DNA from 3 places in the Streptomyces sp. NPDC031554 genome. Region 3 is predicted to be linked to each of the others. Evidence: riboswitches for the same ligand, from Rfam matches in the RefSeq annotation. Region 3 holds a riboswitch; each other region holds the start of a gene.
The links. Region 3 has a riboswitch for S-adenosylmethionine ahead of ACZ5FU_RS21600 (amino acid ABC transporter permease). Riboswitches for the same ligand answer to the same signal wherever they lie in the genome.

Region 1 (9,622 bases), on a different contig from region 3:
CCGTGGTCACCGGACGGCCCGCCGAGGTGGCCGTGCGCCACGGCGGGTTCGCCGGGGCGCCGGGGCTGGAGCGGCTGACCGTGCTCGGGCACTACGGGGCCGAGCGGTGGGACGCCCGCACCGGGACCGTCACCGCGCCCGCCCCGCACCCCGGGGTCGCGGCCGTGCGGGCCGAGCTGCCCGCCGTGCTGGAGGCGGCCGGGGCGTGGCGGGGGACCTGGGTCGAGGAGAAGGGGCGGGCCGTCGCCGTGCACACGCGGCGCGCACAGGACCCGCAGGCCGCGTTCGAGGTGCTGCGCCGCCCGCTCGCCGACCTCGCCGCCCGGCACGGACTCGTCGTCGAACCGGGCCGGATGGTGCTGGAGCTGCGCCCGCCGGGCGTGGACAAGGGCGTGGCGCTGACGGAGCACGTCCGCGAGACCGGTGCCGGGGCGGTTCTCTACGCCGGCGACGACCTCGGCGACCTGCCCGCCTTCGCCGCCGTCGACAAGCTCCGCTCCGACGGCGTCCCCGGCCTGCTCGTGGCCAGCGGCAGCTCCGAGGTGACCGAACTCTCCGAGCGCGCGGACCTGGTCGTCGAGGGCCCCGCCGGAGTGGTGGAACTGCTGCGGTCGCTCGCGGCCCGGCTGCGGTGAACCACCGGGGGCACGCGCGCGTGCCCCCGATGCGCGGGCCGGGGAGCGGGGCCGCCGCGGCGTCCTTCGGCGGGTCGCGGTGACGGGGCCGGGGACGTCTCCACGTGCCGCGGGGTGGGCGGGCCGGCGAGGACGCCGACGGCCCGGCAGCGGTGGAGCACCGGGGGCGTGCGCGGGTCCGCCGGTGGCCGACCGGGGCGGGCCGGTCACGGGCGTGCGCGAGGTTTTCCGCCGGGGTCCCGGCGCGCTCACCGAGTACTGCCGGGTGCCGGGCCGGCGGGGGCGGCCGGTGGGCGGGCCCGGCCGCGGTGGAGCACCGGGGCGTGCGCGTGCCCCCGGCGGGTGGCCGGGCCGGGGGGAGCGGGGTTTCGCGGGCGGTCCGGGCCGTCGTGAAGGGCCGGGCGCGCGGGTGCGTGCCCCGGCCGGCGGACCGGGGCCCGCAGGGGGCGCCGCGGGTGGTTCCCGGTCAGTCGCGGGGGAGGGCCTGGAGGGCCTGGAGCTGCTCCAGGAACCAGCGGGCCGGGGGCAGCGCGGTCGCGGCCGCCGCCAGCCTCTTGGTGCGCTCCGCCCGCTCCTCCGGCGCCATGGTCAGCGCCTCGTGCAGGGCGCCGGCGGTCTCCAGGACGTCGTAGGGGTTCACCACGATCGCGTCCTCGCCCAGCTCCCCGTACGCCCCCGCCTCCCGGGACAGCACCAGGGCGCAGCCCTCGTCGGAGACGACCGGGACCTCCTTGGCGACCAGGTTCATGCCGTCGCGGATGGGGTTGACCAGGGCCACGTCGGCGAGGCGGTACGCGGCCAGGGAGCGGGCGAAGTCGTCCTTCACGTGCAGGACGACCGGGGTCCAGCCGGGTGTGCCGTACCGCTCGTTGATCTCCCGCGCCAACCGCTGCACCTCGGCCGTGTAGTCGCGGTAGACGGCGAGGTCCTGGCGGGAGGGGTAGGCGAACGCCACGTGGACGACGCGCTCGCGCCACTCGGGGCGGTCGTCGAGGAGCTGCCGGTAGGCCAGCAGACCGCGCACGATGTTCTTCGACAGCTCGGTGCGGTCGACGCGCACGATGGCCCTGCGGCCCTCGCCGATCTCCTCGCGGAGGACGGCCATGCGCTCCTCGACGTCGCTCTCGTGGGAGCGGGCGCGCAGGAAGTCGGCGTCGGCGCCCAGGCCGTGCACCCCGATCTCGGTGCCGCCCGGTCCGCCCGTGAACTCCGCGCAGCACGCGGTGAAGGCGTCCGCCCAGCGCCGGGTCAGGAAGCCCAGGCGGTCCGCGCCGAGCATGCCGCGCAGCAGCCGCTCGCGGATGTCGGAGGGGAGCAGCGCGAAGTAGTCCACCGGCGCCCACGGCGTGTGCGAGAAGTGGCCGATGCGCAGGTCGGGCCGCAGCTCGCGGAGCATGCCGGGGACCAGACAGAGGTGGTAGTCCTGCACCAGGACCGCCGCGCCCTCCCCGGCCTCCTCGGCGAGCGCCTCCGCGAAGGCCCGGTTGTACGTCTCGTACGACGCCCACCGGCGCCGGAACTCCGCGTCGAAGACGGGCTCCAGCGGGGTCTGGTACAGCAGGTGGTGGATGAACCACAGGACGGAGTTGGCGATGCCGTTGTACGCGTCGGCGTGCACGTCGGCCGGGATGTCGAGCATTCGGACGCCGTCCTCACCGACCCCGCGCCGCACCGCTTCGCGGTCGTCGTCGGAGAGCGCCGAGCACACCCACAGGGCGCCCGCGTCCGGCCCGATCGCCGACAGGCCCGAGACCAGTCCGCCGCCGCCCCTTCTGGCGTGCAGCGAACCGTCCTCGCGCACCTGGTAGGAGACCGGGCCGCGGTTGGACGCGACCAGCACCTGAGCACCCTCAGCAACAGCAGCACGCGTGGAAGCCATACGCCACAACCTAGCCCGGTCCGTAAACGCTCAAACGTACGGATGCGGTCCGTGACCGGGTCATGTCCGGCCGTATACGGCCACCGGACCGGGTGCCGCGCCCGCGCCCGGCCGCCCGCGCCCGGCCCGGCCCGCCACCGGCTAGGCGACCCTGCGCTCCGCGTACTCGGCGATCTCCGCCATCGGCGGCCGTTCCTCGGTGTCCACGGAGTGGGTGCGCGGCTCGAAGCCGTCCGCGCCCCGCTCGAACTGGGTGAGGGCGGGGCGGATCAGGTGCCCGCGGGCCAGCCGGAGCTGCGCGGTGCGGTAGATCGCCGCCGCCATCCGGCCGAGCGCCTGTCCGTCCTGGTGGCGGTGCTTGCGGACGCCGACGTCGACCTGGGCGAGGGCGTCCAGACCGACCAGGTGCAGGGCGTCGACGAGCATGCCCAGCTCCACGCCGTAGCCGACGGGGAAGGGGAGTCGTTCCAGCAGGCCGCGGCGGGCCGCGTACTCGCCGCCGAGCGGCTGCACGAAGCCGGCCAGCTGCGGCCAGTGCATGTTGAGCAGGGGGCGGGCCATCAGTTCGGTGACCCGGCCGCCCTGGCCCGCGGCGCCGCCCAGCGGGCGGTCGTACATCGCCTTGACCAGGTCCACGCCGGGGTCGGTGAGCAGCGGGCCCACGATCCCCGAGACGAAGTCGGAGGAGAACTCCCTGAGGTCGGCGTCGACGAAGCAGACGATGTCCCCGCTCGTCACGAGCAGCGACCGCCACAGCACCTCGCCCTTGCCGGGCACGGCCGGTATCCGGGGCAGGATCTCGTCCCGGTGGACGACGCGCGCCCCGGCCGCCGCGGCGACCTGCGACGTGCGGTCGGTGGAGCCCGAGTCGACGACGACGATCTCGTCGACGAGGGGGACCTGCTGCATCAGGTCGTGGCGGACGACCGCGACGATGTCGCCGACCGTCTCCTCCTCGTTCAGGGCGGGCAGGACGACGGACACCGACTGGCCCGAGGCGCGCTTCGCGGCCAGGACGCGGTGCAGCGGGCGGTCGGTCACGGACCAGGAGCGGGTGGCCAGCCAGGTCTCGGCTTCCTTCAGCACGGTCTGCGGCTCCTCACTGTCGTGATCACACGCGGTGCACGGGAGGTGACCATGTGATCCATCTCGCGGTTCGGACGTCTGTCTCAACTGTCCTGGCCTTCGGTTACAGTCTTGAACAACGCGGATGACCATCGCATGTCCGAGGTGGCCGCTGTTCACAACTTCATACCGCTCATCCAGAGGGGCAGAGGGATACGGCCCGATGAAGCCCCGGCAACCCTCCAGCCGCGCGCGCCGCCAGGTGTGACCGCCCACGCGTCACACCGATGTGGCGAGGCTCCCGGCTAGGGAAGGTGCCAAATCCGTCTCACGGCGAGATGCGTCGTGAGGAAGATGAGGAGAAAGGGCCTCGCCTCACATGGCTGCGCAGACAGTTGCAAGCACCACGAACTCCGTCGACCTCGGTCCCGCCGCGGCGCTCTCCTGCCGCGAGTGCGGACACCGCGTGCCCCTCGGCCCGGTCTTCGCCTGCGAGGAGTGTTTCGGCCCGCTCGAGATCGCGTACGACTTCTCGTCCTACGGGACCGAGGAGCTCCGCAAGCGCATCGAGGCGGGCCCCGCGAACATCTGGCGCTACGCGCCGCTGCTGCCCGTCCCGGCCGACGTGGCGGACAAGCCCAACATCAACCCCGGCTGGACCAAGCTCGTCCAGGCCGACAACCTGGCCCGCGAGCTGGGCGTCGACCCCGGCAAGCTGTTCGTCAAGGACGACTCCGGCAACCCGACGCACTCCTTCAAGGACCGTGTCGTCGCCCAGGCCATCGAGGCCGCCCGCGCCTTCGGCTTCACCACCCTGTCCTGCTCCTCCACGGGCAACCTGGCCGGCGCCGTCGGCGCCGCCGCCGCCCGCGCCGGTTTCCGCTCCTGCGTGTTCATCCCGCACGACCTGGAGCAGGGCAAGGTCGTCATGGCCGCGATCTACGGCGGCGAACTCGTCGGCATCGAGGGCAACTACGACGACGTGAACCGCTTCTGCTCCGAGCTGATCGGCGACCCGGCCGGCGAGGGCTGGGGCTTCGTCAACGTCAACCTGCGGCCGTACTACGCCGAGGGCTCCAAGACGCTGGCGTACGAGATCTGCGAGCAGCTCGGCTGGCGGCTCCCCGACCAGCTCGTCGTGCCGATCGCCTCCGGCTCGCAGCTCACGAAGATCGACAAGGGGCTCCAGGAGCTGATCGGGCTCGGCCTCGTCGAGGACAAGCCGTACAAGATCTTCGGCGCGCAGGCCGAGGGCTGCTCCCCCGTCTCCGCCGCCTACAAGGCCGGCCACGACGTGGTGCGCCCGCAGAAGCCGAACACCATCGCCAAGTCCCTCGCCATCGGCAACCCGGCGGACGGTCCCTACGTCCTGGACATCGCGCGCCGCACCGGCGGCGCCGTGGAGGACGTGGACGACGAGCAGGTGGTCGACGCGATCAAGCTGCTGGCGCGGACCGAGGGCATCTTCGCGGAGACCGCCGGCGGTGTGACGGTCGGCGTGACGAGGAAGCTGATCGGGAACGGTCTGCTGGACCCGACGAAGACCACCGTCGTCCTCAACACGGGGGACGGCCTCAAGACCCTCGACGCGGTGGCCGGCACCGGCCTCACCGCCACGATCCGTCCCACCCTGGACTCCTTCCGAGAGGCTGGCCTCGCATGAGCGTGACCGTCCGCATCCCGACCATCCTGCGCACCTACACCGGTGGCAAGGCCGAGGTCCCGGCCGAGGGCGCGACCCTCGGCGAGGTCATCACCGACCTGGAGAAGAACCACACCGGCATCGCCGCCCGCGTCCTGGACGACCAGGGCAAGCTGCGCCGGTTCGTCAACGTCTACGTCGACGACGACGACGTGCGCTTCGAGCAGGGGCTGGACACGGCGACCCCGGACGGCGCCGGCGTCTCCATCATCCCGGCCGTGGCCGGCGGCTGAGCGGTGTTCCGTACCCGCCGGTAGTAACCGTCGGTAATGTCAATGACCGAGAGTTCATCGAATTGCCCCCTCCGCGAGAGAAGCGGAGGGGGCAATTCAGTGTGGTTGAGCGCGGTAGAGTTGGGGAACGCGCCGCCCCTCGCATGCCGGCCGCATATGAGTTCCGCCGGGGCGGGCGATGAGAAGTAGCCAAAGTGTGCATGTGTTTTGCGCCTTTGATTCCCTTTGTGGGGCCCGACTTGCCCTGGATCCGGGCGAACTCTCACTCTTCCGCGGACTCTCCGCGTCCAGAATTCTCGCCCGATTGACCTGTTGCAGAGGGCAGTTGGACAGATACATTCGGCCGCGGTCGACGCGTTCCGGCGCACGCCCCCAACCAACTGGGGGGTGAGGTCTGACCCGGATCCGCGAAGCGCGGATCTGTGCAAGGGCCAGTAATAGGGGAGTTAGGCATGGCTCAGGGCACCGTCAAGTGGTTCAACGCGGAGAAGGGGTACGGCTTCATCGCGGTCGACGGTGGTGCGGATGTTTTCGTCCACTACAGCGCGATCCAGATGGACGGATACCGCACCCTGGAAGAGGGCCAGCGGGTCGATTTCGAGATCTCGCAGGGTCAGAAGGGGCCGCAGGCGGACATGGTCCGGCTCGCGACCGGCTGAAGCACGCGCCGACTTGCAGCGACGTTCTTCCGTTCCACCGACGAAGGGCTCGCACCTCCCGGGTGTGAGCCCTTCGTCGTGTCCGCGACCGGGCGCGAGCGCCCGCCGGCGTCCGCCGCCACCCCCCGTTCACCTGCGTATCCCGGTGAGGCGCTTGCACTCGGCACAGGCGAGTGCTAATCATTGCGTTAGCACTCTGAAGGTGAGAGTGACAACGAAGGACCGGGTCGGTGAGGCCCGCAGGCCAGGTGGGGCAAGGAACCACGGGGCCGGCGAGCCGTCCGTCGCGGGCGCGGGCGCGGTCCGAAGGAATCACCCCCAGTCCTGGAGGGACCACTTCACATGGCCAAGATCATCGCGTTCGACGAGGAGGCGCGGCGCGGCCTCGAGCGCGGCATGAACCAGCTCGCGGACGCCGTCAAGGTGACGCTCGGCCCCAAGGGCCGCAACGTCGTCCTCGAGAAGAAGTGGGGCGCCCCCACGATCACCAACGATGGTGTCTCCATCGCCAAGGAGATCGAGCTCGAGGACCCGTACGAGAAGATCGGCGCCGAGCTGGTCAAGGAAGTCGCGAAGAAGACGGACGACGTCGCCGGTGACGGCACGACCACCGCGACCGTCCTGGCCCAGGCCCTGGTGCGCGAGGGTCTGCGCAACGTGGCCGCCGGCGCCAACCCGATGGCCCTCAAGCGCGGTATCGAGAAGGCCGTCGAGGCCGTCTCCGGTGCCCTGCTGGAGCAGGCGAAGGATGTCGAGACCAAGGAGCAGATCGCCTCCACGGCCTCCATCTCCGCCGCCGACACCCAGATCGGCGAGCTGATCGCCGAGGCCATGGACAAGGTCGGCAAGGAAGGCGTCATCACCGTCGAGGAGTCGCAGACCTTCGGTCTCGAGCTCGAGCTCACCGAGGGCATGCGCTTCGACAAGGGCTACATCTCGGCGTACTTCGCGACCGACATGGAGCGTATGGAGGCCGTCCTCGACGACCCGTACATCCTGATCGCGAACTCCAAGATCTCCAACGTCAAGGACCTGCTCCCGCTCCTGGAGAAGGTCATGCAGTCGGGCAAGCCGCTGCTGATCATCGCCGAGGACGTCGAGGGCGAGGCCCTGTCGACCCTGGTCGTCAACAAGATCCGCGGCACCTTCAAGTCCGTCGCGGTCAAGGCCCCGGGCTTCGGCGACCGCCGCAAGGCGATGCTGAACGACATCGCCATCCTCACCGGTGGCGAGGTCATCTCCGAGGAGGTCGGTCTCAAGCTCGAGAACACCTCCCTGGACCTCCTGGGCAAGGCCCGCAAGGTCGTCATCACCAAGGACGAGACCACCATCGTCGACGGGTCCGGCTCCTCGGAGCAGGTCGCGGGCCGGGTCAACCAGATCCGCGCCGAGATCGAGAACAGCGACTCGGACTACGACCGCGAGAAGCTCCAGGAGCGTCTGGCGAAGCTGGCCGGCGGCGTGGCCGTCATCAAGGCCGGCGCCGCCACCGAGGTGGAGCTCAAGGAGCGCAAGCACCGCATCGAGGACGCCGTCCGCAACGCGAAGGCGGCCGTCGAGGAGGGCATCGTCGCCGGTGGTGGCGTGGCCCTGCTGCAGGCCACCTCGGTCTTCGAGAAGCTCGACCTCGAGGGTGACGAGGCGACCGGCGCCAACGCCGTGAAGCTCGCCCTGGAGGCCCCGCTCAAGCAGATCGCCGTCAACGGTGGTCTCGAGGGTGGCGTCATCGTCGAGAAGGTGCGCAACCTGCCCGTCGGTCACGGCCTGAACGCCGCGTCCGGTGAGTACGTCGACATGATCGCCGAGGGCATCATCGACCCGGCGAAGGTGACGCGCTCCGCGCTGCAGAACGCCGCGTCGATCGCCGCGCTGTTCCTCACCACCGAGGCCGTCATCGCCGACAAGCCGGAGAAGGCCGCGGCCCCGGCCGGCGGCGGCATGCCGGGCGGTGACATGGACTTCTGAGCCTGATCCGGGCTCGGGTTTCCACCGAGGGCGGCACTCCCCACCGAGGCGGGGGGTGCCGCCCTCGGGCGTTTCGGACGCCGGCTCCGCGGGGCGGAGCGGTCCCGTCGGCGTGGTCCGGATCACAGGGGCGGCGGGGGAGCGGGCGGAATGGCGGGGGCGGCGGCGCCGTTGAGAGGGAAGGACGGTGCTTGCACGTGCACATACCGTCCGGAATGTCCGCCGCTCGACGTCCGCCGTGACCTCTCCGAGGAGTCCCCTGCCGTGACCGCCACCCCCGCCGCCGCCCGCGCCGCCGAGATCCTCGCGCGCCCCGTCTCCCTCAACGGCCTGACCGTCCCGAACCGCATCGCCATGGCCCCCATGACCCGCATGTTCTCGCCCGGCGGCATCCCCGGCGAGGACGTGGCGTCGTACTACGGCCGCCGGGCCGCCGCCGGTGTCGGACTCGTCGTCACCGAGGGCACGTACGTGGGCCACGACTCGGCCGGGCAGAGCGACCGGGTGCCGCGGTTCCACGGGGAGGAGCAGCTGGCGGGCTGGGCGAAGGTCGCCGAGGCCGTGCACGCGGGCGGTGGGACGATCATGCCGCAGCTGTGGCACATCGGCATGGTGCGCGAGCAGGGCCAGCCGCCCGTCGCGGACGCCCCCGCCGTCGGCCCCTCCGGCGTGCGCACGGACGGCACCGAGGGCACCGGCAAGGTGATGACCCGGCGCGACCTGGACGACGTCATCGGCGCCTTCGCCGAGGCCGCGGCGGCCGCGGAGCGCATCGGCTTCGACGGCGTGGAGATCCACGGCGCCCACGGCTACCTGGTCGACCAGTTCCTGTGGGCGGGCACCAACCGCCGCACCGACGCCTACGGCGGCGACCCGGTCTCCCGCACCCGGTTCGCGGCCGAGATCGTCGCCGCCGTGCGCCAGACCGTGTCGCCGGAGTTCCCGGTCGTCTTCCGCTACTCGCAGTGGAAGCAGGACGCCTACGACGCGCGCCTCGCCGAGACCCCGGAGGAGCTGGAGGCCATCCTCACCCCGATCGCCGCGGCCGGCGTCGACGCCTTCCACGCCTCCACGCGCCGCTACTGGGTCCCCGAGTTCGACGGCTCCGACCTCAACCTCGCGGGCTGGACCAAGAAGCTGACCGGCCGGCCCACCATCACCGTCGGATCGGTCGGTCTCGACGGCGAGTTCCTCAAGGCCTTCCAGGGCGAGGGCTCCGCCGTCAAGAACTTCGACGACCTGCTCGAACGGCTGGAGCGCGACGAGTTCGACATGGTGGCCGTCGGCCGCGCGCTGCTCCAGGACCCGGAGTGGGCCGCCAAGGTCCTGGCCGGCCGCCTGGACGAGCTGAAGCCCTACGACGCGGCGTCGCTCAAGACCCTGAGCTGACGCCGGCCGGGGCGGGCCGGGCGCCGGGATGCGGCCGGCCTACAGGTTGCCCAGGGGCTCGATGTCGACCTTCACCGGGACCCCCCAGACGCGCA
Region 2 (9,622 bases), on a different contig from region 3:
GCGCGGGGCGTGCAGCACCTGGCCGTTGCCCGCGTAGAAGCCGACGTGGTGCTGGTCGCCGTAGAAGATGACCAGGTCGCCGACCTTGAGGTCGGACTGGGAGTAGATGCGCGTACCGGCGTTGGCCTGGGACTGGGAGGTGCGCGGGATGCTGACGCCGGCCTGGGCGAAGGCCCAGGAGGTCAGGCCCGAGCAGTCGAAGGTGGAGGGGCCGGTGGCGCCGTAGGAGTAGGGCGAGCCGATCTTGCTCTGGGCGGCCTGGAAGGCGGCCATCGCGCGGCCGGAGGCGGCACCCGTGTTGCCGAGGTCGACGCGCTCGCCGGCATCACGGCTGGCACGGGCGTCGGAGGCGGCCAGCGCGGCCTTCTCCTCGGCCGTCAGCGTGTTGAGGAGCTTCTGCGCCTCGGCGAGCTTGCCCTGGACTTCCTTCTTCTTCTTGCCCAGTTCGGTACGGGTGGAGGCGAGGTCCTTGAGCTTGTCGGAGGCCTCCGCGCGGTCCTGGGCCAGCTCGCGCTGCTTGTCCTGGATCTTCTTCAGGGAGTCGACCTGCTGGGCGCTCAGCTGGTCGGCGGCGGACGCCTTGTCCAGGTAGTCGTCCGGGTCCGACGACAGGAACAGCTGGAGGGAGGAGTCGATGCTGCCGGAGCGGTACTGGGCCGCGGCCGCCTGGCCTATGGAGTCCCGCAGCTCGTTGAGCTCCTGCTGGCCGCGGGCGACGTCGTCCTGGATCGTGGAGATCTCCTTCTGGAGCTTCTCCTGCTTCTCCTTGGCGCCGTTGTACTTCTCGGTGGCCTGCTCCGCGTCCTCGTAGAGCTTGTCGACCTTGGACTTGACCTCGTCCTTGCTGGGCTTCTCGCTCGGCGCGGCGTTGGCGGCCTGCGAGCTCAGGGCGACGGCGGCGGCGGCCGCGGTGGTCAGCAAGGTCACGCGAGCGCGACTCGGCTGCTTGGGTCGACGGTGGGACGCCACGGAGAGCGAGCTCCTTCATGTGAGTGATCACTCGTGCGGAGGTTCGAAGGCAGACCCTAGTGACCCTCCTGTGATCACTTCAAATCCTGGAGCCGAAAAAATCGGTGACGCACTGCATTCTTTACCCTCAACCCACGTGCAGTGACGCGTGATTGACGCTACGTTGCGTGACGATTGCGCCAATTCGGGCATTGGGCCTTTACGTTGACCTTCAGGTCAGTCGCTTCAGGAGTACCGCAGAAGCCACGGGACGGGCCCCCGCCCTGGCGACCCCGTCCGCCACCTCCCGGTCCGTCGAGGCCACGATGACCGGCCGGCCGGGCGGCTCGGCCCGCACCAGCTGACGGATCAGCTCGTCGGCGGTAATCCCCGGCTTGGAGAACAGCACCCGCACCCCGCGCGGCGGCGCCAGCAGCACCGGCGCGACCAGTTCGGCACCGTCGAAGACACAGGTGACCTCGGCGCCGGTCTGCGCGGCGAGCGCCGAGAGCTGCCCGAGCAGCCGCAGCCGCTGCTTCTCCAACGGCATCTGCGGATAACCGGTCTTGGTGACGTTGTAGCCGTCGACGACGAGATGCGCCTGCGGCAGCGCCAGCAACTGGTCCAGGATCGCGGGGTCGTTCTCCGACAGCGCGCGGGCCGCGATGTCCTTCGGGGTCATCCGGCCGGGCTCCACCGCGTCGACGGTCTCCGCCGGGCGCACCGACACCGGCGGCAACGCCAGTTCCCGGCGCAGCCCCTGGGCCGACTCCAGCAGGGTGTCCAGCAGCAGCCGCACCCGCATGTCCTCGACGCTGCGCCCCTCGCGGGCCGCCCGCCGGGTGGCCTCCAGCGCGGCCTCCACCTCGCCGAGCCGCGCCTTGAGCCGCCGCGACTCGCTCTCGGCGGCGGACACCTGCGCCTGCCCCTCGCTCCGTACGGCGTCCATCTCGCCCTGGAGCTTGCGCAGTGCGGCCTCGCCGCGCTTGACGTCACTGAGGGCCGACCGCAACTTGCGGTGCAGCGCGTCGCCCTCCCGCTTCGCCGCGTCCAGCTCGGCGCGCAGCCGCTCGGTCTCGGTCCGGGTCAGCTCACGGGCCTCGGCGAGCTGCTCGCGCAGCCGCTCCAGCTCCGCCCGGCTCTCCTCGTCGGCCCGCTCGGCGTCCGCCCGCAGGGCCTCCTCGCCGGCGGCGGTGACCAGCTTGACCCAGCCGGCGGGGCGCAGCACGTAGGCCGCGGCCGCCACGTCGAGCGGGTCCGCGGCCGGGGGCGGCGAACCGGCGTCCAGGGCGTCGGCCAGTTCCGGCTGGGCCTCCCTGAGCTTCTCCGCGATGCGCTGCCGGAACAGCGGGTCGGTCTCCAGCGCGGCGGCCATCGCGTTGCCCGCGAACTTGGCCCGCCGGTTCGGGGCGAACCGGGCGTACTGCCGCAACTGGGCGGGCAGTTCGGCGACGGTCAGGCCGCCGAAGCCGTCCGCGACGATCTGCACGACCCGGCGCCGCACCCCGTCGGGCAGCGGACGGTCGAGCACCTCGGCGGCGCCGTCGCCCGGCTCCCCGTCCGTGGTCTCCACCATCCGTCACACCCCAATTCCGTGCGGGGCCCTCCCCCACTCTCGACTTCGCTCGAGCGGGGCGGCCCCCATCCTCAGGAGCCGGCGCCCGGCCGGTCCACCAGTTCCACCTGATCCACGGCGTTGCACCAACGGCACCGCACCGACTCGATGGTCTCACTGACCACCTCGCGCTCCTCCACCTTCGCCTCACCGGCGAGATCGAGGTGGACGTACTCGACGACCTTCGACGAGCGCGTCACGTCGAACCGCGTGAGGTTGCCGCAGAGAGTGCAGCGCCACCGCGTCGTGGCGGTCGGCAGGGGAACCGTCATCGTGACCGTCCGCTTCCTTCTAGTGTCGGTCCTCCGGGACCGGGCCGCGCCCGAGGCTCCCCGGAGCATGTGGCTCGTAACCCTACGGCCTGGCGGGTCCGCGCCGCCCGTCCGTCCACGGCGGCGAGGCGACGGGGTCCGTTACGTCCCGTTGCGTCATGCTCTGTAGCCATGATCGGCGACTGGAGCAGGCTGCTGGGGCGGGCCGTCCGACACCCGGTGGCGCCCGTGACGTACGGACTGACGGCCCTGTGCTGCCTGGTCTTCGTGATCGGCCCGGCCTCGGGCCTCGATCCGGCGTACGGCACCGGCGAGGGGGCGGCGCTCGCGCAACGCGCCTACTTCCGTCGGTGGGGCGTGATCCCCGCGGACGTGTTCGACGGCGTGCCGCACTCCGCCCTCACTCCTTTCACCGCCCTGTTCGTCCACGGCGGCTGGGTGCACCTGCTGGGCAACATGCTCTTCCTCCACGTCTTCGGGGCGATGACCGAGCGCCGGATGGGCCGCGTCGAGTTCACGCTCTTCTACCTCGGCTGCGGCGCCCTGGCACTGCTGGGGTACGCCGCCGCCAACGCCGACTCCGGACAGTCCCTGGTCGGTGCCTCCGGGGCGGTCTCGGCGGTGCTCGGCGCGTTCCTGTACCTGTTCCCCCGGGCCCGCGTCACCAGTCTCCTGCCGTTCCTGCTCTTCCTGCCGCTGCGGTTCCCGGCCTGGGTCGTGCTGCCCTTCTGGGCGGCGCTGCAATGGGTGGCGGCGGGCCGCGCCGGGGAGGGGCCGGGCGTGGCGTACCTGGCGCACCTGGTGGGCTTCGGGCTGGGCTTCGGCTACGCGTGGGCCCGCTTCACCCGGCCCACCAGTGCCGTGGCGGGCGGCGTCCGCCCGTGAAGGAGCGGCGTCCGGTGCGTGCTCCCGGCGTGCCGGCCGGAGTCCCTCGTACGGGACGTGCCGGGGACTTCGGCCGGTGCGGCGAGCGTGCGTGCCGGGCGTCGCGACGGGGCGGACGTCGCCTGTCGCGGCACTAGAGTGGGCGGCAGCCCAGCTCCGGCCCCCGAGGGAGAGAACCAGCCGTGATCACCGCGATCGTCCTCATCAAGACCAGCGTGGACCGGATCCCCGAGATCGCGGAGTCGATCGCTTCGCTGGAGTCCGTGAGCGAGGTGTTCTCCGTGACCGGCACCTACGACCTGATCGCCATGGTGCGGGTGCGGCAGCACGAGGACCTCGCCGAGGTGATCCCGGGGCGGATCAGCAAGATCCCGGGCGTGGAGGCGACGGACACGCACGTCGCGTTCCGCACCTACTCGCAGCACGACCTCGAGGCCGCGTTCGCCATCGGGCTGGACTCCTGACCCTGCGGGGCGCCGCCCCCTGCGGGGAGGCCGCCGGCTACACCGCCGGGACGCAGCGGCCGTCCTGCGTGCGGTAGCGCCACTTCGCACCCTCGGTCACCAGTTCCCGCACCGCCGCCACGAAGCGGTCGACGTGCTCGTCGGGGGTGCCCGCGCCGAAACTCACGCGGATCGCGCTGAGGGACTCCTCGCCGGGGGCCGCCCCGGGGGCGCCGCACTCGCCCCCGCCGCGGGGGTCGCCGCCGAGGAGGGTGCGTACCAGGGGGTGGGCGCAGAAGAGGCCGTCGCGGACGCCGATGCCGTGCTCGGCGGAGAGCGCGGCGGCGAGGTGGGAGCTGTTCCAGCCGTCCACCACGAAGGAGATCACGCCGACCCGCGGCGCGTCGTCACCGAAGAGGGACAGGATCCGCACCCCGGGGACCCGCGCGAGGCCGGTGCGGACCTTCTCCACGAGGTACCGCTCGCGGGCCACCAGGGTGTCGAAGCCCGCCTCGGTGAGGGCCCTGCAGGCGGAGGCGACGGCGTGGGCCCCGATGACGTTCGGGGAGCCGGCCTCGTGCCGGGCGGCGCCCTCGTGCCACTCCACGTCCACTCCCCCGTCCTCGCGCCGGGTCACCCTGCGGCTGGCGCCGCCACCGGCGAGGTACGGCTCGGCCTCCCGCAGCCAGTCGGCGCGGCCGGCCAGCACCCCGGAGCCGAAGGGGGCGTACAGCTTGTGGCCGGAGAAGGCGACCCAGTCGACGTCGAGGTCGCGGACGGACACCGGGTGGTGGGGGGCGAGCTGGGCGGCGTCCAGGACGATCCGGGCGCCGTGGGCGTGGGCCGCGGCGGCCAGTTCGCGTACGGGCCACAGCTCGCCGGTGACATTGGAGGCACCGGTGACGCAGACCAAAGCCGGGCCGTGCCCGTCGCGGCCGGCGAGGGCCCGCTCCAGGGTCGCCACGGCCTGCCGCGGGGTGCGCGGGGCGTCGAGGAAGGTGACCCGGGCGTTCTTCCAGGGCAGCAGCGCGGCGTGGTGCTCGGTCTCGAAGACGAAGACCTGGCAGCCGGCGGGGAGGGCGGCGGCCAGGAGGTTGAGGGAGTCGGTGGTGGAGCGCGTGAAGACGAGCTGGTCGTCGGGCCGGCAGTCGAGGAAGTCGGCGACCGTGCGGCGGGCGTTCTCGAAGAGGTCGGTGGAGAGCTGGGAGAGGTGTCCGGCGCCGCGGTGGACGCTGCCGTAGTAGGGGGCGTAGGCGGCCACGTCGTCCCAGACGCGCTGGAGGGCGGGCGCGCTGGCGGCGTAGTCCAGGGCCGCGTAGCCGATCTCGCCGCCGGTGACGAGCGGGACGGTGACGTCCCGCCCCAGGACGGGCAGCGGGGTGCGAAGCGTCGGGTCGGCGGCAACGGTGGAGACGGACATGGCTGAACTCCCGTGAGAGGCAGGGGTATTCACCACGCGAGCGACTACGGCTCGAGCGCGGGGAAGAGTGAAGAGGGATGCGGAGGCGGGGCTCTGCGGCCCTAGTGCATTCGCTTGCTCACGGAGGGCTCCTCGACGACCAGGACCCCTGCCCTCGCTCGGTCAGAAGCGTGCGAGGGGTCCGCGCTTGCCGTGGACCTTTCTGTCCACGGCCTGGTCTTCACCCGGGGCACCCCGCCACGGACGGAGGGTTGCCGGACAGTCGGCCGGGGCCTCATGACTGTCACTCATGACCTGGTACAGCATCTTGCCACACGATCACCGGCGCGCAAGGCGCGGTCCGTTCCCTGAGACGGCGGGAGTCCGGACCGCGCCCCGCCGACCGCTGTCCCGGTCCGGGCGCGGGTGGCCGTGTTCGGCGCGCGGGCGGCCGTGTTCAGGCGTGGGTGGCCGCCGCCCAGCGCTCCAGCGTCCGCTTCGCCGCCCCCGAGTCGAGGGACTCCGCGGCCCTGGCCATGCCGGCGCGCAACTGCTCGGCGAGCGGCGCCCCGGTCGGCTCCAGGGCGACCAGGGCGGCCGCCGAGTTCAGCAGGACGGCGTCGCGGACCGGGCCCGTCGCGCCGTCCAGCAGCCTGCGCGCCACCTCGGCGTTGTAGGAGGCGTCGGCACCCCGCAGGGCCTCGACGGGAACGAGGTCGAGGCCGACGTCGCGCGGGTCGAAGGACTCCTCGGTCACCTTGCCCTCACGGACCACCCAGACCCGGGAGGTGGAGGTCGTCGTCAGCTCGTCGAGGCCGTCGTCACCGCGGAACACCAGCGAGGAGTGGCCGCGTTCGGCGAAGACGCCGGCGACGATCGGCGCCATCCGCGGGTCCGCCACGCCGACCGCCTGGGCCCGGACCCTGGCCGGGTTGGTCAGCGGGCCCAGCACGTTGAACACCGTGCGGATGCCCAGCTGGCCGCGCGCGGCGCCCGCGTGGCGCAGCGCCGGGTGGAACGTGACGGCGAAGCAGAAGGTGATGCCGGCCTCCTCGGCGACCTCGGCCACCCGCCGCGGGGTCAGGTCGAGGCGGACGCCGAGCTTCTCCAGGACGTCCGAGGCGCCGGAGGCGGAGGACGCGGCCCGGTTGCCGTGCTTGACGACCTTGACGCCGGTGCCGGCGACGACGATCGAGGACATCGTGGAGATGTTGACCGTCTTCGCGCCGTCGCCGCCCGTGCCGACGATGTCGACCGAGGGGCCGGGCACCTCGATGACGTTCGCGTGCGCGTACATCGCGCGGACGAGTCCGTTGATCTCCTCGACGGTCTCGCCCTTGGCGCGCAGCGCCACCACGAAGCCGGCGATCTGCGCGTCGGTGGCCTCGCCGCGCATGATCCGGTCCATCGCCCACGCCGTGGCGTCGGCGCTCTGGTCGTGGCCGGACAGCAGGGCGTTCAGCACCTCGGGCCAGGAACGGTCCGCCGCGGTGTCGCCTCCGGCGGGGGTCACAGCGCTCATAAGCCGCTCCTGGGTCGATGGGGTCCCGCTCCGCGGGACGCGCGTCTCTACGGTTCCACCCTATCCAGCCGCGGACAGGGCGAAGGGCCCCGTCCGTACACCGGACGGGGCCCTTCTGGGGTGCGTGGCGACGCAGTGATCAGTGGTGGCCGTGGCCGCTCGTGATCTCCTTGTACTCCTCGACGGTCGGCTTGGCGATCTGGCTCTCCTCGCCGTAGTACGCCTTGCTCAGCTTGGCGCGGACCTTCTCGGTGCGCTTCACCTTGCGCTCGACGCCGTTCTCGTCGACCGTCGGGCCGATCTCGACGGGCTCGTACTGCTCGTGCGAGGTGAGCGTGTAGAGCGCCTCCTGGCTGAGCGGCTCGTGCACCTCGATGAACTCACCGTGCGGCAGGCGCTTGATGGTGCCGGTCTCGCGACCGTGCAGCACCTTGTCCCTGTCGCGGCGCTGGAGGCCGAGGCAGATCCGCTTGGTGATCACGAAGGCGATGACCGGTCCGGCGAAGAAGCCGATCCGGACGAACCAGGTGACCGCGTTGATCGACAGGTGGAAGTGGGTGGCGAAGATGTCGTTGCCACCACCGATCAGCATGATCAGGTAGCCGGTGACCCAGGCGACACCGAAGGCCGTACGGGTCGGGGCGTTGCGCGGGCGGTCCAGGATGTGGTGCTCGCGCTTGTCGCCGGTGACCCACGACTCGATGAACGGGTACATGGCGATCACACCGAGGAACAGACCGAACAGCACCAGCGGGACGAACACGCCCATGACCAGCGTGTGGCCCCAGAAGTTGATCTCCCAGCCCGGCATCGCGCGGATCAGGCCCTCGGCGAAGCCCATGTACCAGTCGGGCTGGGCGCCGGTGGACACCTGGTCCGGACGGTAGGGGCCCAGCACCCAGATCGGGTTGATGGACGCGATGCCGGCGATGGCCGCGATGGCGCCGAAGACCAGGAAGAAGAAGCCTCCGGCCTTGGCCATGTAGACCGGCAGCAGCGGCATGCCGACGACGTTCTTGTTGGTGCGTCCGGGACCCGCGAACTGGGTGTGCTTGTGGTAGAAGACCAGGATCAGGTGGCCGACCACGAGCCCGAGCATGATGCCCGGCAGCAGCAGGATGTGGATCGAGTAGAACCGCGCGACGAAGTCGCCGCCCGGGAACTCCCCGCCGAACAGGAACATCGAGATGTAGGTGCCGACGATCGGCACCGACAGGATCGCGCCCTGCGTGAAGCGGACACCGGTGCCCGAGAGCAGGTCGTCCGGGAGCGAGTAGCCGGTGAAACCGGTGAACATGCCCAGGACGAACAGCAGGAAGCCGAACAGCCAGTTGATCTCGCGCGGCTTGCGGAAGGCGCCCGTGAAGAAGACGCGCATCATGTGCACGAACATGCCGGCGAGGAAGATGACCGCGGCCCAGTGGTGGATCTGCCGGATGAGCAGACCACCGCGCACGTCGAAGGAGATGTGCATGGTCGAGTTGAAGGCCTCGGACATCAGCTGGCCCTGCAGCGGGACGTAGCTGCCGTGGTACTCCACCTCGTTCATCGACGGGTGGAAGAACAGCGTCAGGTACACACCCGTGAGGATGATGATGATGAAGCTGTAGAGGCAGATCTCACCCAGCATGAAGGACCAGTGGTCCGGGAAGATCTTGCGCATGTTGGCCTTGGCCAGGGAGTAGATCCCCAGGCGGCCGTCGGCCCAGTCGGCGACCCGCTCGCCCGCGGGCGCCTTGCGGCGGTCGTCCTTGTTACTCATCCGCGCTCCCAGAAGGCAGGACCGACGGGCTCTTCGAAGTCGCCGAGCGCCTCGAGGTAGCCCTCGTCGTTCACGCCGATGCGCAGCTGCGGCAGGGCGTGACCGGCGGGACCGAAGATCACTCGGGCACCGTCGGACAGGTCGAAGGTGGACTGGTGGCAGGGGCACAGCACGTGGTGCGTCTGCTGCTCGTACAGGGAGATCGGGCAGCCCACGTGGGTGCAGATCTTCGAGTACGCCACGATGCCTTCGTGCGACCACTCGAGCTCGCGCTTGTCCTTGATGTCCTCCGGCTGGATGCGGACGATCATCAGGGCGGCCTTGGCGATCTGGGTCTGGAAGTCGTGGTCGTCCTCCTCGAGGTCCTCCGGCTTGGCGAAGGTGAGGGAACCGACGGCGACGTCCGAGGGACGCAGCGGCTCGTTGGTGTTCATGTTGACGAGCAGCTTGCCCTTGGACCACAGCGTGTGCCGCAGCTTGTCCTCGGGCAGCGGACCGAGGTCGCGCAGCAGGACGACGCCGGAGAGCGGGAACAGGGCCAGCGCACCGAACATCGTGTTGCGGATCAGCTTGCGGCGGCCCAGCGCGGACTCCCGGGCACCGTCCCGGAAGTCGGCCATGACCTTGGCCTTGACCTCGGGCGACGCCTCGATGGCGTGCCGCTCGTCGGCGACCTCCACGTCGGACATCAGGGTGCGGGCCCAGTGGACCGCGCCCGCGCCGATGCAGAACAGGGCCGCGCCGAGCGTCAGACCGAGCGCGAAGTTCAGCGCGCT
Region 3 (9,622 bases):
GGGTGCCCAGCGCGCGGCTCATCGGCGAGTCCTCCGCCGGCGTCCCCACGGTCCCCTCGTCGCCCGGGGCGTCGCGCACCGCGCCACCCGCGGTGTCGGGCACCGCCTCGCCGACGGCGTCGCGCACCGCGTCGCGCAGTGCCCGCACCGTCCGCCGCGCGTCCCCCCAGCGGTCGGCGAACCGGGCGGCGAGGAAGCCGTCCTGGCCCACCGGCAGCAGCCGGGTGTGCGGGTCCCGTCCGCCGAGCAGGGCCGCGACCTCCTCGGGGCCGGCGTCCGCGGGGAGCCGCGGGGCGTCGGGGCCCCGGCGCAGCAGCACCCGATGGCCGGCCACGACGACGGTCTCCGAACCGTCCAGGGGGCGCAGCACGGCGGCCGTCGCCTCGGGCAGCGAGGACTCGGCCAGCAGCGCGAGCTGCCCGTCGAGGACGACCCCGGCCGCCCCGCCGGCCACCGCGGCGGCGGCCGTGCGCGGGCCGATGCCCCCGCAGGCCCACACCGGAAGGTCCGGCTCCGGGGCGGAGAGCAGTTGTTGGAGCAGGACGAAGGTGCTCAGCGTCCCGGTCCGGCCGCCGCACTCGCCGCCCCGCGCGATCAGACCGTGCGCGCCGGCGCGGGCGGCCTCGCGGGCGCCCGGCAGATCGGTGACCTCGACGAGGACACGGTGCCGTGCGACGAGCCCGTCGAGCGGCCAGGCCGAGTCGGCGGCCAGCACCACGGTGTGCGGTCCGTCGGTTCCGAGGTCGGCGGGGGACAGCCCGCAGCGCGGGCCGACCCTGACCCCGAAGCCGTTCGGCGCCGAGCGCCGCAACCGGGCCAGCGCCTCGCGCGTTCTTCGGCCGCCGTCGCCGAGATCGAGCACGCCGAGGCCGCCGGCCCCGGCGATCGCGAGGGCGAGCCCGGCATCCGGTTCGCCGAACGGGGTAATGCCGATGATCATGTCCTCGGGGCGCACGGTGGACGTCATCGATTCTCCGAATCAAGGGAAAACTGCACGGTGGGGGTTTGCGGGAGGGCAAAGGCGTGCACCGGTTTCCCGGCGGGAAAAGATCACCGCGGAAGACCGTGAAAAAGTTCTTGTTCGAAGCGCGTCGAAAGGTAGTGGGCTTATTACTCGCCGGTCAACGTTTGAACGACCGATCGTTTTCCCGGCGCATCGATTCGGTCACTTCCGGAGAAAGGCCACGGCGTAGGAAAACGGATCTATTGCTTTTCTTGCCGACCCGGTTCATCCGGTCCACACATTGTTGAAACACGCACGAGCGACGGAAATGGGTTCCTTTGGATCGCTTGTCCGGAAAGCGGGGCCGAGGGATCCGTCCCCCGACGGCTCCCGGGGAAAATCCGCGTGTCGTGTCCGGGCGACCGGGAAGGGTCCGGATCCGCCCGTCCCCGTTCCCGCTCTCCTGCGGCGCCGTCCCGCCGTCGGGCCGGGCGGTCGCCCTGCTTCCGCCGCTCGGGCGGTCGGGCGGACGGCAGGGGTCAGGGGGCGGGGGGGCTGGGGCCCGGCCCGCGTCGCCCCGCCGGTCCCCGTCCGCCGCGCCGCGCCGCGCCGTCCGCCGGGTCGGGTTCCGCGTCCCGTCCGGCCGCGACCGCGGCACCGGTACGCGTGCGGTAGTGTTTACCTGCGCGTTCCCACGGTTCACCGGCGCGGGACGCGGCGGGACGTGGCGCAGCTTGGTAGCGCACTTGACTGGGGGTCAAGGGGTCGCAGGTTCAAATCCTGTCGTCCCGACCAGCACGACGTGGTCGGAGGCCGTCTTCTCGGACGAGGGGGCGGCCTTTTCCGTACCCGGACCGGGTCCGGTCACGCGACGGATCTGAGCGCCACCGCACGCACGACCCCGACGCCGCACGCACGGCCGTGACACCGTACGACCTCGCCGCCGCACGGCCCCGGTGCCGCCGTACGGCCCCGACGCAGTACGACGGTGCCACCCGAGGCCCCGTCACCGCACGACCCCGTCACCGTGCGGCCTCGGGCGCCGCCCTCCCGCGACGGATGCCGCGTCACGACCGCCCCCGGGTACCCCCGCGGCATCACCTTCGCCTCCTCCGGCAGGACCGCGTCCCCCGGCCGGGTCCCGCCGGGTCCCGGCGGAACGCCTCCCGGGCCAGGGCGTCCGCCACCGGCACCGCCGCGTGGCGGGCGCGGTCCAGCGGTTCGCCGTCGTCCGCCAGGCGCAGGGTGGGCAGGACCCGCCGGACGCCGTCGGCCGTCCGGCGTTCGTGCGCGCGGTCGGCGGCCCGGGTCCGGCGGCGGCCGCCGTCGCGGGCGGCAAACCGTTGGACAGCCCCCGGACGCCGGACCATCGTGGGTCCCATGGATCAGCTGGATCAGCAGCAGCTCTGGGACGCCGACACCGCGAGCCGTTACGACACTCCCGGCACCGGCATGTTCGCCCCCGAGGTCCTCGGACCGACCGTCGACCGGCTGGCCGAACTCGCCTCTGGGGGAAGGGCGTTGGAGTTCGCGATCGGAACAGGACGGGTGGCGGTGCCGCTCGCCGCGCGCGGCGTGCCCGTCACCGGCGTGGAGCTGTCCCGCCCGATGATCGGGCAACTGCGCACCAAGGCCGACGAGTCGGCGATCCCGGTGGTCGTCGGAGACATGGCGACGACCCGCGCACCGGGGGAGTACGCGCTCGTCTACCTCGTCCACAACACGATCTCCAACCTCCTCACCCAGGCCGAGCAGGTCGCGTGCTTCCGCAACGCCGCCCGTCACCTGACACCCGGCGGGCGGTTCGTCGTCGAACTGTGGGTGCCCGAACTGCGCAGGCTCCCGCCGGGGCAGGAGGCGACCGTCTGGCACGCCGAACCCGGCTACATCGGTCTGGACACCTACGACGTCCTGCGCCAGCACGTCGTCTCCCACCACTTCCGGTTCGACGGGAGCGGCCGGCGGGCACGGCTGGACCGCAGCCCGCACCGCTACGTCTGGCCGGCCGAACTCGACCTCATGGCCCGGTTGGCCGGCTTCGTCCCGGAGTCGCGGCACGCGGACTGGACCGGCTCCGCGTTCACCGCCGAGTCCCGTTCCCACGTGTCGGTGTACCGGCTGCCGGACCCCACGGCCACGGAGTGAACGGCGGGGCGGCCCCGGCGCGTACCGCCGACGGGGGACCGGGCCGGACCCGGCGCGGTCCCTCTCCGCGGGCCCCTCCGCACCTCTCCCCGTGCCTGCTCCACGGCTGCTCCTCGTGACCTCTCCCCGCGACCCCTCTTCACCCCCCCCCGACCCATCTCGTGGACGCCCTCTTGACGGCGGCCGGGGGTGGCTCGACACTCGGAACCGGGAATCCTAGTGAAAAGGTAGGGAAACATGGGGTGTGAGTCGGCCGACGGCCGCACGAGCGGCACGGCGCCGTCGTCACCCCTTCTCACCTCCCGCCGCCACATCGACCTGCTGCGTGTCTGCAGCGCGATGCCCCAGGGCTGAACCGGCCCGTTCCCCGTGCGCCGCCCCCTCGGCGGTGTCCCCGCGGCACCGCCCTCCCGCGGCGTGCGCGGGACCCGGCCCGCGCCCTCCCGTCCCACGTCGCAGCCGCCGCGCGTCCCGCACGCGCCCGCCCCAGGGGAGAGTCATGTCCGTCACACCGCAGGCCGCCCACCCGTCCGCCCGGCCGGCCCCCGCCTTCCGGGGCCGCATCGGCCACGACGCGCGCAGCGGCCACTACGCCGTGCCGCGCCGCTACCGGCTCCACCTTTCCCCGGCCGACCCCGACGGCCTGCGCATCGCGGTCGTCCACGGCCTGCTCGGCCTGGACCGGGCCTGTCCCGTGACCCTCCTGCCCGCCGTCCCGGACTGTCCGGACGGCGGGCACGCGCACCTGCGTCCGCTGTACGACGCCAGCGCCCACCACTACACCGGCCCCGCCCTCGGACCGGTCCTCAGCGACGACTGGTCCGGGCGGATCGTCTCCACCCACGCCCCCGACATCACCCGCGACCTCGCCCGGCACTTCGGTGGTGGCGGCACCTCGCTGTACCCGTGCGGCCGGGAGTCGGAGATCGAGGCCGTCGAGCGGATGTGCGCCCTGGGCGTCGAGGACGCCGCACAGCGCGCCGGAGCGGCCGACGCCGGAGCGGCGGCGGGTACCGAGGCCCTCGACACGCTGCTCGGCACGCTCGGCGTCCTCGACCAGGGACTCGGCGCGCACCCCTACCTGCTGGGGGAACAGATCTGCGCGGCGGACGTCGAGTTGTGGGTGACGCTGGTCCAGCTCGACACCGTGCACCGTCATCACCTCGACGCGGACGCCGTGCGCCGCATCGCCGGCTTCACCGAACTGTGGTCCTACGCACGCCGGTTGACCGCCCACCCCGCCTTCGGCGGCCGGCTCGACCTCGACGGTGCCGGCCGCCGCCACCGGGCCCGCTGCCAAGGCCTGGAAGCCGCCGGATCGGCAGTCCAGATCCTGGACTGGACCGCCCACGCCACTCCCGCCCCGAGCGCGGAGGCGCAGGTGGAGCGGCCCTGAGTCGGTCCACCTGCCGGACCGGCGTTGACATTCGCCGGGGCGGCTGTCTTAACTTACGGACCAGAACGGTCATGAGCGTCAGCGACAAGCCCTGGCTTGCTGACCGGCAACCCTCGCTCGGCGGTGGGGTGCCCCAGGTGACGACCGGACCGGATGACGTTTCGGCAGACGTTTCGGTAAGCGCGAGGGCCCCACGGGGCCGGACAGTGACGGTGACGGCCATGAACGCAGCTCTTCGGACGGCTCCCCGCCGTCTCCGGGGCCGCGTACGGCCGTTCCCCGCGGTCCTCGTCGCCGACCGCGCCGTGGATCTCCTGCGCGTGAGCAGCGCACTGTGTACCGCACCGGGCCGTGCCCGCTGTCGGGGCTGAACCTCACCTTCGCCCCGCCCCGCGTTCCCGACGCACACCGCCCGAGCGGTGTGCCGTTGCCCGCCCCACCCCGGTTCCGCACACGTGTCCGCACGCCGTGCGCGCCGGCCCGGCCCCGAGCGGTCCCCACCGCCCCGCCGGGCCGGCGCGGCCGCGCACGCCCGCCGTGATCCGGGGTGCCCCGACTCCCGCCGGAGCCCCCTCATGAGTGAACCCCCAGGCGCCGTGGCCCTCGCCGAGGCGCCGTCCGCCGACCTCCCGCCGCAGCCGCGGCTCACCGCGCAGCGCGTCCAGCCGCTGCGCCGGCCCGGACGCTGGATCGCCACCGCGGTCGTGCTGGTCCTGGCCGCCCAGTTCGTCCACGGGCTGGTCACGAACCCCTTCTACCAGTGGGACCGCTTCGGCTACTGGTTCCTGCGCCCGACGATCCTCGACGGACTGCTGGTCACCCTCGAAGTGACGGCCTGGAGCGCGGTGCTGGGCCTCCTCGGCGGCATCCTGCTCGCCCTGGCCCGGCTCTCCCGGAGCCCGGTGCTGCGCGCCGCGAGCTGGACCTACGTCTGGGCGCTGCGCTCCGTCCCGCTGATCGTCGTGCTGCTGTTCCTCTACAACTTCAGCGCCCTGTACGAGACGTTGAGCGTCGGCGTCCCCTTCGGACCCGCCTTCTTCACCTTCGACGAGTCCCGGCTCGCCACCGACATGGCCATCGCCGTGATCGGTCTCAGCCTCAACGAGGCGGCCTACGCCGCCGAGGTGGTCCGCGGCGGCATCCTCTCCGTCGACCAGGGCCAGCACGAGGCGGCGTCCGCGCTGGGCCTGCCCCAGGGCTACCGCTTCCGGCGGATCGTCTTCCCGCAGGCCCTGCGGTCGATCACGCCCGCCTACGTCAACCAGCTGATCGGCCTGATCAAGAGCACCTCGCTGGTCTTCTACGTGTCGCTGCTCGACCTGTTCGGCACCGCCCAGTCGATGGGCTCCACCTACCCCGGCGACATCGTGCCCCTGCTGCTGGTCGTCACCGTCTGGTACCTGATCCTCACGAGCCTCGTGTCCGTGATCCAGTTCTACGTCGAGCGGTACTACGCCCGGGGCGCCGTGCGCTCCCTGCCGCCGACCCCGTCGCAGAGACTGCGCACCGGCCTGCGGGACCTGCGGGAGCGTGCGCGCAGGGAGGCCGCCGTATGACCGCCGAGACCACCGGGACCGTCACGGCCGGCAGGGCCGTCGGGACCGCCGCGGACGCGAAGACCGACGGGGCCGTCGGGAGCGCCGCGGACGTGAAGACCGACGGAGTCGCCGGGACCGCCGCGGACGCGAAGACCGACGGAGTCGCCGGGACCGCCGTGCCGGCCGACGTGCGGCCCGCCGCCGTGCAGGTGCACGGCGTGCACAAGTGGTACGGCGCCCACCGGGTGCTGGACGGCGTCGACCTGACCGTGCGGCCCGGCGAGGTGACCGTCGTCCTCGGCCCGTCCGGTTCCGGCAAGTCCACCCTGCTGCGGGTCATCAACCACCTGGAGAAGCCCGAGATCGGCCACGTCAGCGTCAACGGCGAGCCGATCGGCGTCCGCCGGCACGGCGACCGGCTGCGCGAGCTGAGCGAACGGGCCATCCTCGCCCAGCGCAGCCGCATCGGGTTCGTCTTCCAGAACTTCAACCTCTTCCCGCACCTCACCGTGGCCGACAACGTCGCCGCCGCCCCCGTGGCGACCGGCAGGCTCGGCAGGACCGAGGCCCGGGAACTGGCCCGCGAACTCCTCGGCCGGGTCGGCCTCGCCGACAAGGCGTCCGCCTACCCCCGACAGCTGTCCGGCGGCCAGCAGCAGCGCGTCGCCATCGCCCGCGCCCTCGCCCTGCGTCCCGGCGTCATCCTCTTCGACGAGCCCACCTCCGCCCTCGACCCCGAACTCGTCGGCGAAGTACTCGCCGTGATCAAGGACTTGGCGACCAGCGGCACCACCCTCGTCATCGTCACCCACGAGATCGGCTTCGCCCGCGAGGTCGCCGACCGGGTCGTCTTCATCGACGGCGGAAGGATCGTCGAACAGGGCCCGCCCGCCGAGGTCCTCGACCGGCCGCGCCACGAACGCACCCGCGACTTCCTCGGCAAGGTGCTCTGACACCCCCCGCTCCACGACTCCCGGCCCGGCGGAACGACTTCCCCCGCAGCCCCACGGCTCCCCCCACGGCACCCCTCTTCCGGCGACAAGCCACAAGCCACAAGCCACAAGCGACAAGTGACAAAGGAAGCCCATGTCTCTCCACATCACCCGACGCAGCCTGATACGCGGCATCACCGCGGCGACCGCCGTCGCCACCCTGGCCACCGGGCTCGCCGCCTGCGGTGGTGACAGCGACGCCGCCACCACGACCGACGCCGCCGCCTCGGGGAGCGTGACCGTCGGCCGGGTCTCCAACGGCGCCGCGAAGGAGACCACCCTCAAGGTGTCCGAGGTGAAGTCGATCAGCGCCCTGCTGCCCGAGTCGGTGCGCGAGAGCGGCCGACTCGTGATCGGCAGCGGCACCCTGCCGTCCGGTTCCGCGCCGCTGGGCTACGTGGGCGGCGACCAGAAGACCCTCACCGGGTCCGAGCCCGACCTCGGCCGCCTGATCGCCGCGGTCCTCGGCCTCGAACCCGAGATCAAGCGGTTCACCTGGGAGAACCTCTTCGTCGGCATCGACAGCGGCAAGGTCGACGTGGCCCTCACGAACGTCACCGTCACCGAGGAGCGCAAGCGCAAGTACGAGTTCGCCTCCTACCGCAAGGACGACCTGGCCCTGGAGGCACCGAAGTCGAGCACGTGGACGTTCGACGGCGACCACGAGGTGCTGGCCGGCAAGACCGTCTCGGTCGGCGCGGGCACCAACCAGGAGCGGATCCTGCTGGCCTGGAAGAAGAAGCTGGAGAGCGAGGGCAAGCAGCTCACCGTCAAGTACTTCCAGGACACCAACAGCACCTACCTGGCGCTGAACAGCGGCAAGATCGACGCCTACTTCGGCCCGAACCCCAGCCTCTCCTACCACGTCACCCAGTCGGCCGGCACGCCCGGCCCGACCCGGATCGCGGGCCGGTTCTCCGGTGCCGGGGAGAGCCTCCAGGGCCTGATCGCGGCGACCGCCAAGAAGGGCAGCGGCCTCGCCGAGCCCCTGGCCGCCGCCGTCAACCACCTGATCGACAACGGCCAGTACGCCAAGTGGCTCGCCGCCTGGAACCTCTCCGACGAGGCCGTCGCCACGTCCGAGATCGACCCGCCCGGCCTGCCGCTGACCGACTCCTGACCCCGCCCCCCGGCCCCGGCGCCCACCCGTACGGATCTCCAGGAAGGCACTCCCGTGTCCCCGACGTCCCCCGCCCCCCTGCATCTCGCCGTCGCCCTCGACGGCACCGGCTGGCACCCCGCGTCCTGGCGCGAGCCGGTCTCCCGCCCCCGCGACCTGTTCACCGCCGGCTACTGGGCCGACCAGGTCGCGGAGGCCGAGCGCGGCCTGCTCGACTTCGTCACCATCGAGGACGGTCTCGGGCTGCAGTCCTCCCACTTCCTCGACCCGGACGAGCGCACCGACCAGGTCCGCGGCCGGCTCGACGCCGTCCTGATCGCCTCCCGGATCGCCCCGCTGACGCGCCACATCGGCCTGGTCCCGACGGTGGTGGCCACCCACACGGAGCCGTTCCACATCTCCAAGGCCGTCGCCACCCTCGACCACGTCAGCGCCGGCCGCGCGGGCCTGCGCGTCCGGATCAGCGCCCGCCCCGCCGAGGCCGCCCACTTCGGCCGCCGCACCGTTCCCCGCATCGAGGCCTACGACGACCCGGCCGCCCGGGAGGTGGTGGCCGACCTCTTCGACGAGGCGGGCGACCACGTCGAGGTCGTGCGCCGCCTCTGGGACAGCTGGGAGGACGACGCGGAGATCCGGGACGTCGCCACCGGCCGCTTCATCGACCGGGACAAGCTGCACCACATCGACTTCGAGGGCCGCCACTTCAGCGTCAAGGGCCCCTCCATCACGCCCCGCCCGCCGCAGGGCCAGCCCCCGGTCACCGCCCTCGCCCACGACACCGTCCCCTACCGCCTGGTCGCCCGCGCCGCCGACGTCGGCTACACCACCCCGCACGACACGGCACAGGCCCGCGCGATCCTCGCCGAGATCCGCGCCGAGCAGGAGGCGGCGGGCCGCGCCGGCGAACGGCTGCACGTCTTCGCCGACCTGCTGGTCTTCCTCGACGACGACCCGGCCGAGGCCGCCGCCCGCCGCGACCGCCTCGACCGCCTGGCCGGCGAGGAGTACACCGGCGACGCCCGGATCTTCACCGGCACCCCCGCCCAACTCGCCGACCTGCTGGAGGACTTCCGGGCGACGGGCCTGACCGGGTTCCGGCTGCGCCCCGCCGTCACGGGCCACGACCTGCCGGCGATCACCCGCGGCCTCGTCCCCGAACTCCAGCGCCGCGACGCCTTCCGTCGCGCCTACGAGGCCGACACCCTGCGCGGGCTGCTCGGCCTGCACCGCCCCGCCAACCGCTACGCCGCCTGAGCCGGAGGGGACCCCCCGACATGAGCAAGCCCCAGAAGCAGATCCACCTCGCCGCGCACTTCCCCGGCGTCAACAACACCACCGTGTGGAGCGACCCGCGGGCCGGCAGCCACATCGACTTCAGCTCCTTCGTCCACTTCGCGAAGACCGCCGAACGCGCCAAGTTCGACTTCCTGTTCCTCGCCGAGGGGCTCCGGCTGCGCGAACAGGGCGGCCACATCTACGACCTGGACG

Region 1: linked by a shared signal. The riboswitch ahead of thrC (threonine synthase) and the one ahead of ACZ5FU_RS21600 (amino acid ABC transporter permease) in region 3 are both predicted to bind S-adenosylmethionine.
Region 2: linked by a shared signal. The riboswitch ahead of ACZ5FU_RS32515 (aminotransferase class V-fold PLP-dependent enzyme) and the one ahead of ACZ5FU_RS21600 (amino acid ABC transporter permease) in region 3 are both predicted to bind S-adenosylmethionine.

What each region holds. Positions count from the first base shown of each region.
Region 1 is NZ_JBVIKX010000004.1:480,657-490,278, reverse strand. Features, by position in the region: gene otsB (trehalose-phosphatase) at 1-635, shown strand, start outside; gene ACZ5FU_RS14185 (alpha,alpha-trehalose-phosphate synthase (UDP-forming)) at 1,102-2,514, opposite strand; gene ACZ5FU_RS14180 (glucosyl-3-phosphoglycerate synthase) at 2,656-3,600, opposite strand; SAM riboswitch class I at 3,770-3,940, shown strand; gene thrC (threonine synthase) at 3,959-5,242, shown strand; gene ACZ5FU_RS14170 (MoaD/ThiS family protein) at 5,239-5,514, shown strand; gene ACZ5FU_RS14165 (cold-shock protein) at 5,967-6,173, shown strand; gene groL (chaperonin GroEL) at 6,516-8,138, shown strand; gene ACZ5FU_RS14155 (NADH:flavin oxidoreductase) at 8,403-9,527, shown strand; gene ACZ5FU_RS14150 (hypothetical protein) at 9,567-9,622, opposite strand, start outside.
Region 2 is NZ_JBVIKX010000018.1:23,820-33,441, forward strand. Features, by position in the region: gene ACZ5FU_RS32490 (NlpC/P60 family protein) at 1-969, opposite strand, end outside; gene ACZ5FU_RS32495 (NYN domain-containing protein) at 1,181-2,524, opposite strand; gene ACZ5FU_RS32500 (hypothetical protein) at 2,596-2,835, opposite strand; gene ACZ5FU_RS32505 (rhomboid family intramembrane serine protease) at 3,007-3,720, shown strand; gene ACZ5FU_RS32510 (Lrp/AsnC family transcriptional regulator) at 3,903-4,184, shown strand; gene ACZ5FU_RS32515 (aminotransferase class V-fold PLP-dependent enzyme) at 4,222-5,583, opposite strand; SAM riboswitch class IV at 5,762-5,878, opposite strand; gene trpD (anthranilate phosphoribosyltransferase) at 6,020-7,084, opposite strand; gene qcrB (cytochrome bc1 complex cytochrome b subunit) at 7,224-8,846, opposite strand; gene qcrA (cytochrome bc1 complex Rieske iron-sulfur subunit) at 8,843-9,622, opposite strand, start outside.
Region 3 is NZ_JBVIKX010000008.1:107,815-117,436, forward strand. Features, by position in the region: gene ACZ5FU_RS21575 (SDR family oxidoreductase) at 1-967, opposite strand, end outside; tRNA gene ACZ5FU_RS21580 (tRNA-Pro) at 1,662-1,738, shown strand; gene ACZ5FU_RS21585 (class I SAM-dependent methyltransferase) at 2,324-3,088, shown strand; gene ACZ5FU_RS21590 (putative leader peptide) at 3,326-3,442, shown strand; gene ACZ5FU_RS21595 (glutathione S-transferase C-terminal domain-containing protein) at 3,588-4,484, shown strand; SAM riboswitch class IV at 4,552-4,673, shown strand; gene ACZ5FU_RS21600 (amino acid ABC transporter permease) at 5,060-6,040, shown strand; gene ACZ5FU_RS21605 (amino acid ABC transporter ATP-binding protein) at 6,211-6,975, shown strand; gene ACZ5FU_RS21610 (transporter substrate-binding domain-containing protein) at 7,109-8,134, shown strand; gene ACZ5FU_RS21615 (LLM class flavin-dependent oxidoreductase) at 8,189-9,388, shown strand; gene ACZ5FU_RS21620 (NtaA/DmoA family FMN-dependent monooxygenase) at 9,409-9,622, shown strand, end outside.